DNA from 3 places in the Mesorhizobium sp. M0139 genome. Region 3 is predicted to be linked to each of the others. Evidence: riboswitches for the same ligand, from Rfam matches in the RefSeq annotation. Region 3 holds a riboswitch; each other region holds the start of a gene.

Region 1 (3,264 bases), on a different contig from region 3:
CGAGATCGTCGAGCGAGGCGGAGGTCGTGGCGAGTATATGCATCGCGGCTCGTGCCTGAGATCAACCGGCGAGTATACGCTCGATCGCCGGACGGTTCAGCCCCTTCAGGCCAATGACGACGAGACGCGAGCGGCGATCGTCCTCGGCCGTCCAGGCGCGGTCATAGTAATGGTTGACGCGTGGGCCGACGGCCTGCAGCAAAAGCCGCATCGGCTTGCCGCCGACATCGACGAAGCCTTTCACGCGCAGAACATTCTCTTCCTCGGCCACCGTAGCGACGCGCCTGGCCAGTTCGTCCGGATTGGTGATCGAGGGGATGTCGACGATGAAGGTGTCGAAATCGTCATGCTCATGATCGAAAGCGCCGTCGTGATGCGACTTGCGGTTCTCGATGTCGTCTTCGACGGCGAGACCGAGGCCAAGCAGCACCGACGGGTCGACCTTGCCATACGCAGTCGGCACGATTTTTACCGCGCGAGCGGAATGCTCATTGATGATGGCGTTGGCGCGGGCCGAACCGGCTGAATCCATCAAATCGCTTTTCGACAGGATGATCAAATCGGCGCAGGCGATCTGGTCCTCGAAGACTTCTTCGACCGGATCGTCGTGGTCGAGCGTTTCGTCCTGAGCGCGCTGTGCCTGCAACGCGTCCATGTCGTTGGCGACGCGGCCTTCGGCCAGCGCCGGGCCGTCGACCACGGCGATGACGCCATCGACGGTCACCCGGCTCTTCACGCTTGGCCACTGGAACGCCTGGACCAGCGGCTTGGGCAGAGCGAGGCCCGAGGTCTCGATCAGGATGTGGTCGACCCTCGGTGTCAGCGCGAGGATCTTGTCGAGGGCGGGCACGAAATCGTCGGCGACTGTACAGCAGATGCAGCCATTGGCCAGTTCGACGATGTTTTCCTCGGGGCAGGTGTCGATGCCGCAGCCTTTCAGGATTTCCCCGTCGATGCCGATGTCGCCGAACTCGTTGACGATGATGGCGATGCGCTTGCCGCCGGCATTTTCCAGGAGATGGCGGACCAGCGTCGTCTTGCCGGCGCCGAGGAAGCCGGTGATGACGGTGCAGGGAACACGGGAGAGATTGCCGGCCGGATTTGGAGCGTTCATGGTCAGTCCTTCAGCATGTCGAGGGGTGGGATGCGGGCAACGAGGCCGCGCTTGAGGCTATCGGGCCGGCCGCGCCACGGGATGAGGCCGTCGGTCGAAGTCGCGAAGAGCTTTGCGCCGGTGACGAGGTCGGCGCCGCTGGTTGGGGCCAGATCGCCGAAGACATAGCTCCAGCAGCCATCGCGCAGGATCGCGGCGCTGAGGCGGCGCTTGCAATTGCCGAGACATTCGGCGGTGCGGACCCGGATATCGCCGGCAGCGGCGCGGCGTGTGTCCTCAGCCAGCAATTCGCCGGCGCGCGGATGGGCGTCGGAACCGGTCTCATCGCGGCAGGAGGCGCAGACGATGACGGTCACGCCGGTCAGGGCGTCGTTGTCCCCGGACGCAATGTCCGCTGTGCCAGCCGAAAAACTGCTGTTCTGGTCCAAAAACCGTGCTCCTTGCCCGGAAACCCGCCAGGCGATCGGATACTTTGTCTCAGACGGCAGGTCTCCTGGCTCGCGGGTCGTCGCCTTGGTTAGCCGCCTTCCCGGTGTTACCCAGTGGCTTTCGGCCTTGGCTCGTCGCTTACAGTTGCGGGGACAGCCGCGGATTTGGGACCGAAATCCCGCACCGCATTCCCTCTTGGCCCTTGCCGTTGCGGGCAGGGGACCGTCTGGAGCGGATTTAGGCTTTTGCGGGCGGCGGTGTCAACGCAAGGCTACGACATGGCGATGTCGGCAGGGGCTGTCATGTCCCGGCTTCCGGCAGTGCCAGGATGACCTGTCGGATAGCTTGATAGCCATCGCCATAGTCCCAGTCATGACCGACAGCCAGATTCTGTCCCTCATGCCAAACCGCGTTGTCCAGAAGGACTTCGGCACTAATCAGCGTGCCCTTCAAGCCTGCCAGAAAGGTCCGGACAAAATGGCTTCCGGGGGGTACCGAAGCTGTGAACAGCTTTTCCAGCTTGGCATAGAATGCTGGATAGCCTGGTGTCAGCGAGCATAGCTCGGTTGTGGCCTGGGAAATGACCGGGCCGCTATAGATTTTCCAGCGGGCATCTTTTCGCCAGATCTTCCAACTGGCGCTGCTTCGCTGCCAAAGCTCTATTTCGGCCTGCATGTTCTCGCAGACGTGATCGGCCAGTCCCTCAATGGCAACATGGAAAACACCACGGAGAAACTTTTCAAACGCCTGGTTCAGTTCCTGTTCGCGCGTGTCGCCGAAGCCAGCAAAGGATTCAATGACCGGCTGAACATCAAGCAGCGGAGAAAAAATGTAGATTTCCAGGACCAGCCGGTCAGAACTCGTCTCGAACACCTCAGCCTCAAACCGAAGCTGCTTCGATTGGAGCATGACGTCCCTATCTCTGCGGACTGCATCTATTCCATGCGCAATGAGGGCGCCATGGATCATGTCGAGCACTTTGTCCGATGCCATTGCACAACCTACGAGGCTTATTGAGGCGTCTATGACAGACGCTGCAAGGGTTGGCCATCTCTCTCGCTAGCCAATGCCGGCCCCAAATCGCCGGCCGGCGTCACTTCGATGCGCTCAAGGCCAAGCCAGCCCTGCATCTGCTTCAATTCCTCGTACAGCTGGGCAGCTGTCTCAGGCGGTGCGCCTGCTTCGGCGTAGGCGGCGTGGACGCGTAAGACACTCGCAGGCCGGTCGGCCTTGAGATCGACGCGGGCGACGATCCGGTCGCCGAGCAGGAAGGGCAGCACGTAGTAGCCATATTGGCGCTTTTCGGCCGGCGTGTAGATCTCGATGCGGTAGTGGAAATCGAACAGGCGCTCGGTGCGCGAGCGCTCGAAGACCACCGGATCGAAGGGCGCCAGTAGCGCGCGGGCCTCGATCTTTCGCGGCAGACGGGCGTCCTTATAGAGGTAAGCCGGCTTGTCCCAGCCTTCGACGTTTACCGGCAGCAACTCGCCCATCTCAACCAGTTCCTCCAACCGGCCCTTCATGTCGGCCGGCGACAAGCGGAAATAATCGCGCAGGTCACCCGACGTCGCGATGCCGTGGGCGCGGGCGGAAATGCGCAGCAATTCGCGGTGCGCGTCCTCGGCCGCCGGCACCGGCAGGTCGAGGATCGCCTGCGGCAGCACGCGCTCGGGCAGGTCGTAGAAACGCTCGAAGCCACGGCGGTGCGCCGTGGTGATGCG
Region 2 (3,264 bases), on a different contig from region 3:
TTTCCAGCGGCCAGTTGGCGAGGTCGCCGGATGCGGGATCGAAGGAGGTCTCGGCGGAGCCGGCCGTCGCCTGCTGAGGGTTCACAAAGACAAAGCCGCGCCACACCGACAGCGCCACCCGGTAGAGCGGATGATCTGCCTTGTCGAAACCATCTGGCAGCGATTTCGAGGGAACGCGCACGAGATCGCCGCGCAGCGAGTAGGACCAGGCATGGTAGGGGCAAGTGATGAGCCGCGCTTTCAGCCGGCCCTCGCTTTCCTGGCAAAGCTGCGAGCCGCGATGCCGGCAGGTGTTGTGGAAGGCGCGCAACTCGCCGGTGTCGTCGCGCAGCACGACGATTTCCTGCGTGCCGACGCGGAATGTCCTGAATGCCAAAGGCTGGGCAAGATCGGCCTCGCGGCAGACGAGCAGCCAGCTTTTGTACCAGATGGCCTCGAGATCGCGCTGGTAAGCCTCGCTATCCCAATAGGCCAACGACGGTAGCGTCGGTTCGGCCCGGCTCAGGCCGTTATAGGGGTCGCGCTCGCTCGGGTTGGGATGCATGGCTGGTTTCCTATGAAGCGTCAGCCGACACCCCGGCAAATCGTTTGTCAATCAGAGTGCCGCATTGCCGGTTGCAGGCGCGGCGCATAATCATGTCGTGGACATGGGACATTCGGAAATTGGGGATTCGGACGTGGCCGCACGACAGATGTCGCTTACGCCGGAGCTGGTCGCGCGCTGCTGGCGCGAGATCAGGGACCCCGGGCCTGATCCGGACGCGATGCACCTCGATGAAGCCGACTATAACGCGCTTCTGGATGAATTGCAGGTCGAACTCCCGGATAGCGAACCGCTATGGCTGTTCGGCTATGGATCGCTGATCTGGAAACCGGAAATAGATTATGTCGAGGACCGCGTTGCGCTGGCGCGCGGCTGGCATCGGTCCTTTTGCATGAACATGACGCGCTGGCGCGGCACCAAGGACAGCCCCGGCCTGATGATGGCGCTGGACCGTGGCGGACAATGCAAGGGCGTCGCCTTTCGGCTGACCGACAATAACCGGCGCGAGCAGTTGGGCCGGCTTTTCCGGCGCGAAGTCACGCTGAAGCCGACAAGCTACCGGCCGCGCATGCTCAAGCTTGCAAGCGAGGCCGGACCGCTCAGGGCATTGGCCTTCGTCATCAACCGCAACGGCCTGACCTATTCAGGACCGCTCGACGAGGGCAAGGTCGTCGAAAGGCTGGCAACGTCCTGCGGGCACTGGGGGTCGGGCGCCGACTATCTCTACAACACGGTGAAAAACCTTGAAGAGCGCGGCATTCACGATCGCCATCTGTGGCGGCTGCAGCGGCTGGTTGCCGAGCGGATCACCGCGTTGAACCCGTAACGCCGCATGGCGCATTCGCGCTGTTGGCCGGCGGAATTTGGTTTGCCGGATGCGACCGTTTCAGCCTATAGTCATGCATGTCGTCGGTTCCGTTAGGGACCAAGAGGGAATGCGGTGAGGGCTGACTTGTTGCCCAATGCCGTGGCTGCCCCCGCAACTGTGTGCGGTAGTCCTCTCCAAGCCACTGGGGATTTTTTCTTCGGGAAGGTGGGGAAGGGCGCTGATCCGCGAGCCAGGAGACCTGCCGGCGACAGGGAACTGACTTCGATGCCCTCGGGTGGAGGGCGAAAGGACAAGATATGAATACCGCTTCCGTCTCCCTCGGCGCTTCCGTCTCCTCGCAGTCGCGCTTCATGCAGCTCGTGCTTAGCGCGTTTCTGGGCATTTTCGTCGTCGGCGTTGTCGGTTTCTCGCACATCGATGCGGTCCACAATGCGGCGCACGACTATCGCCATTCGATGGCGTTTCCCTGCCACTGACGAGGATCTGACATCATGAACCTGTTTCGCAACGTCGTGTTCATCGCGGCGATCGCAGGGCTCGTGGCCGGTGTCGCTCTCGCCTGCATGCAGGCCTACGCCACCGTGCCGCTGATCCTCAAGGCGGAGGTCTACGAAAATGCTGGTGGCGGCCATGAGCATCAGCATGCCGCGGCGCCCGCCGCCAACGCTGCGGACACCGATGCCATGAGCACCGCCGCGCCGGCGGAAAATGCGGTGAGCAGCGCAGCACCGGCTGAAGCAGCCGCGCCGGCGGAGGACGAAGGCTGGGCGCCGGCCGACGGCTTCGAGCGTTTCGCCTTCAGTGTCGTCGCCAATATCGTCACCGGCATCGGCTTCGCGCTGGTCCTGGTGGCGGTTTCCGAGTTCGCCGGCGGCATCGGCAGCTGGCGCCAGGGCGTGTTCTGGGGTCTGGCGGGCTTTGCCGTGTTCACGCTGGCGCCGGGACTCGGCCTGCCGCCGGAACTGCCGGCAATGCCGGCAGCCGATCTCATGCAGCGCCAGATCTGGTGGTGGGCAACGGTGATGGCAACCGCGATCGGCCTTGCCCTTATTACCTTCCGCACGTCGGCGCCCCTGACCGTGCTCGCCGTCCTCCTGATCGTCGCCCCGCATATTGTCGGCGCGCCGCAGCCTGACAGTTTCGTAACGCCGATCCCGGAGGGCCTGCATCATCAGTTCGTGGTGGCGGTGACGCTGACCAATCTGGTGTTCTGGCTGGTGCTCGGCGCAGTTGTCGGCATAGTGCACTCGCGCTTCACCGGCACCGCGACCAGCCTGCGCGACAGCTTTGCCTGATCGCAGTTTGACCTTCATCATCGGCGGTGCGCGCTCCGGCAAGAGCGCGCATGCCGAAACTTTGGCGACGGCGTTGCCGCCGCCATGGGCCTATATCGCCACCGCGCAAGCCTATGACGGCGAAATGCGCGAGCGCATCGCGCAGCACCGCTCGCGCCGCGGCGAGGGATGGGCGGCCATCGATGCGCCGCTCGATCTTGCCGGCGCGCTCGAAGCCTTGCCGGACAACCAGCCGGTGCTCGTCGATTGCCTGACGCTGTGGCTGACCAATCATATGCTGGCCGATCATGATCTGGAGGGGGAGTGCCTGCGGCTGGCCGACGTGCTGTCGCGGCCGCGCGGACCGTGGTTCGTGGTCTCCAACGAAGTCGGACAAGGCATCGTGCCCGACAATGCGCTGGCACGCCGGTTCCGCGACGCCGCCGGCCGGCTCAACCAGCAGGTCGCGGCGGTAGCTGATATGGTGCTTCTGATGGTGGCGGGGCTGCCGCTCAAGGTGAAATAATGACCGATATTGACGCAAAAGACGAGGAACGCCATCGCGCCAAGATGGCCAAGCGCAAGGCGGTGCAGGACGCCGAGGTCGCGGAAAAGAC
Region 3 (3,264 bases):
CATGAAAAAGAGCGGCGGGCCTGGCCCGCCGCTCTTTTTTAAGCTTCGGCTGTTAGTTGTTGCCGAACCGATCCCTGTCGCTGCTCTGAGGAACGAACTTCTGTTGGTCGTTCGACGAGTTCAGCAGCTTGTAGACCGCCGAGTTGGTGCCGGTCGACGAAGTGCGGGTGGTGTCGACGGCAGCGGCCGGCTGGTTGGCGCCATTGGAGCCATAATTGTCGCTGCCGGCAAAGGCAGCGCTCGAAACAGCCAGAAGGGCTGCGGTGGCAAGAACGATCTTCTTCATTTTAGTCTCCTGAATTTTTCTGATGCCGCTAGCTGCAGCGGATAAGCCCGCCGCGTGCTGGGAACCGGCTTTTAACGGCCGAAAAGGTTACGGTCGGCACCGTGGGCAGGCGTCTGCTCGGCTGGAGCCGACTTCTCAACCGAAGCCGTATGGCCACTATCGGTCGACGTAATCGCAGGCTGGTTGGCGCCGTTCGAACCGTAGTTGTCGCTGCCGGCGAAAGCGCTGCCGGAGATGGCCAAAACGGCGGCGGCAGCAAGGATGATCTTTTTCATTTCAAATACTCCTGAATTTTTTGGGATCCCGAGAGCGACGGGTTAGCCGCCCTTCTTTGGTCGGGATCAGCGATTGCCGTAGAGGTCGCGGTCGGCGCCCTGAACGACAGGCTGCTTGTCAGCGTGCGCCGGCTTCTGAATGGAAGCCGTATACGAGCTGTCGACCGAGACGGCTGGCTGGTTCGCACCATTGGAACCGTAATTGTCGCTACCGGCGAAGGCGCTGCCGGTGATCGCCAAAACGGCTGCGGCAGTGAGGATGATCTTTTTCATTTTTAGTACTCCAGTTTGTCTGTCCGTCTAGCGGCGTGTCTTGGGAGGAATTCGCGTCGTTCGGACAGCCCCGATGTGGGAAAGCCAAAGGCTGGTTTCCAATCACGAAGTTGTTCCGTGTGGACCACGCTCCTGCACCTTGAAATTGTACCAGGAAGTTCCTTCATGGCTGTTTATTGTATTGTTTTCAGTTGCTTATGTCGAACCGAGTGGTTCGCTCCGGTGTCGGTTTCCGGGCCGTCGTTCACACCGTCCTGCACGCATTGTCAACCGAAACGAACCGTTCGGTTCGATTAGAGGTTGCTAATAGTAACTTTTCGATACCGTTGAGCCCTTTTTGCCCCCGATCGAACTGGATCCGCAGCGATTCGAAACGGCATGATGGCGTCGCAAGAAACGTCTCAGCTCTTTGACCGGCGGCGGGGAGCGTATGCCGCGCGTGTCGCGCCGCATGGATACGATGTCGCTTTCATGCCGACGTCGCGATCGCTGCCGTGATTAGATGATCGCATCTCAGGTGCCGCTTCGTGACGACGCAGCGGAGAATTGGGAAGCCGGTCAGAATCCGGCGCTGCCCCCGCAACGGTGGTGGAGTTGAAGTCGCAACGGGAGACCACTGGGCAAGAGCCTGGGAAGGTGTCGCGATGGTCCGCAAGGACAACTCCAGAGCCCGGAAACCAGCCCGAGATGCATAGACTCGACTGATCGCGGTGGGCGGTCAAGAGGTGGATAGTGCATGTCCGGCGCCGCGCCGGCCTGCGTCCGATCCTTCCTCCATCACCACCAAGTTCAGTCCTTAAACCACGAGGACAGAACTATGGATACGCGCAACGACATGCTGAGGCTCCTGAACGGCCGCAAGCAAGGCTTTTCGCTGGAACAGCCCTTCTACACCGACCCGGACTATTTCAAGCTCGACATGGAGCTTATCTGGTATCGCGACTGGCTGTTCATCGGCCATGATTGCGAACTGCCGAAGCCCGGCAGCTATATCACCGTGCAGATCGGCGATTATCCGGTGGTGCTGGTCCGCGACCGGAAGGGCAACATCAACGCCTTTCACAATTCCTGCCGCCATCGCGGCAGCCGTGTCTGCAACACTGAGAAGGGCATGGCGGCAAAGCTTGTCTGCCCCTATCACCAGTGGACCTACGAGCTTGACGGCCGGCTGCTGTTTGCCCGCCAGATGGCCGACGGTTTCGACAAGAGCCAGTTCGGCCTGAAGCCCGTCGCCTGCGAGAGCGTCGGCGGCTACATCTTCATCTGCCTGGCGAAAGAACCTGCCGACTTTGCGCCGATGCGCGCCATGATAGAGCCCTACCTCAAGCCGCACCGGCTGAATGAAGCCAAGGTCGCCTTCGAGAGCACCATCATCGAGAAGGGCAACTGGAAGCTGGTCTGGGAAAACAACCGCGAATGCTATCACTGCGCCGGCAATCATCCAGAGCTGTGCAAGACATTCCCCGAAGCGCCGACGGTGACCGGCGTGCAGGGCGCCGACAGCGATCCGGAGATGCTGGCGCACTGGGGGAAATGCGAGGCGGCGGGCCTGCCGAGCAAGTTCCGCATCGATCCGGCCGGGCAATACCGCGCCACCCGCGCGCCGCTGCTGCGCGATGCCGTCAGCTACACGATGTCGGGAAAGCGCGCGGTGACGAAGAACCTGTCCGACACTGTTGCCGCCGACCGCATCGGCACCTTGATGCACTACCACTATCCGACGACCTGGAACCACATCCTGATCGACCATGCGGTCACCTTCCGGGTGCTGCCGATCAGCGCCACCGAAACCGCGGTGACGACCAAGTGGCTGGTGCACAAGGATGCGGTCGAGGGCGTCGACTACAACCTTGAAGAGCTCACCCACGTCTGGACCGAGACCAACGACCAGGACCGCCGCATCGTCGAGGAAAACGCCTTCGGCATCCTGTCGCCGGCCTATGAGCCCGGCCCCTATTCGGAGCTGCATGAGGGCGGCGTGATCCAGTTCGTCGAATGGTACGCGGCCTTCATCGGCCCGCGCCTTGCCGAAGGCGGCCGGCCGGCGCTGCGCAGCGTCGCGTGAGCTGGAGCAGGCGAAGAGGGACCAGAGGATGAATGCGATGACGGATCTTGGGCTCTATCGCCATCTCGACCAGATGGCGCCGTGGAACGACAGGCTGCAGGTGCTGGAAGTGATCGGCGTCAGCGACGAGGCGCCCGACGTCAAGACCTTCACCTTCCGCTCCGACAACCAGACCTGGTTCCGCTACAAGCCGGGCCAGTTCCTGACGCTGGAACTGCCGACACCGGACGGGCCGCTGATGCGCACCTACACGCTGTCGTCGTCGCCATCGCGGCCGTTTTCGATCGCGGTGACGATCAAGGCGCAGGCCGGCAGCATCGGCACGCGCTGGATGTTCGACAATCTGGCACCCGGTTCGCACGTCA

What was found. A riboswitch is a leader RNA that binds a small molecule or an ion and turns the genes downstream of it on or off. The one in region 3 is predicted to bind cobalamin.
Region 1: another riboswitch for cobalamin. It lies ahead of NKJ58_RS23430 (DUF1636 family protein); the one in region 3 lies ahead of NKJ58_RS30265 (aromatic ring-hydroxylating oxygenase subunit alpha).
Region 2: another riboswitch for cobalamin. It lies ahead of NKJ58_RS23665 (CbtB domain-containing protein); the one in region 3 lies ahead of NKJ58_RS30265 (aromatic ring-hydroxylating oxygenase subunit alpha).

What each region holds. Positions count from the first base shown of each region.
Region 1 is NZ_JAMYTN010000014.1:30,571-33,834, forward strand. Features, by position in the region: gene cobN (cobaltochelatase subunit CobN) at 1-43, opposite strand, end outside; gene cobW (cobalamin biosynthesis protein CobW) at 62-1,114, opposite strand; gene NKJ58_RS23430 (DUF1636 family protein) at 1,117-1,542, opposite strand; cobalamin riboswitch at 1,581-1,785, opposite strand; gene NKJ58_RS23435 (DUF6348 family protein) at 1,844-2,536, opposite strand; gene NKJ58_RS23440 (winged helix-turn-helix domain-containing protein) at 2,566-3,264, opposite strand, start outside.
Region 2 is NZ_JAMYTN010000014.1:76,564-79,827, forward strand. Features, by position in the region: gene NKJ58_RS23655 (aromatic ring-hydroxylating oxygenase subunit alpha) at 1-544, opposite strand, end outside; gene NKJ58_RS23660 (gamma-glutamylcyclotransferase) at 678-1,370, shown strand; cobalamin riboswitch at 1,438-1,633, shown strand; gene NKJ58_RS23665 (CbtB domain-containing protein) at 1,670-1,849, shown strand; gene NKJ58_RS23670 (CbtA family protein) at 1,865-2,668, shown strand; gene cobU (bifunctional adenosylcobinamide kinase/adenosylcobinamide-phosphate guanylyltransferase) at 2,661-3,173, shown strand; gene cobO (cob(I)yrinic acid a,c-diamide adenosyltransferase) at 3,173-3,264, shown strand, end outside.
Region 3 is NZ_JAMYTN010000031.1:12,461-15,724, forward strand. Features, by position in the region: gene NKJ58_RS30250 (DUF680 domain-containing protein) at 53-286, opposite strand; gene NKJ58_RS30255 (DUF680 domain-containing protein) at 358-561, opposite strand; gene NKJ58_RS30260 (DUF680 domain-containing protein) at 628-834, opposite strand; cobalamin riboswitch at 1,333-1,534, shown strand; gene NKJ58_RS30265 (aromatic ring-hydroxylating oxygenase subunit alpha) at 1,652-2,899, shown strand; gene NKJ58_RS30270 (FAD-binding oxidoreductase) at 2,937-3,264, shown strand, end outside.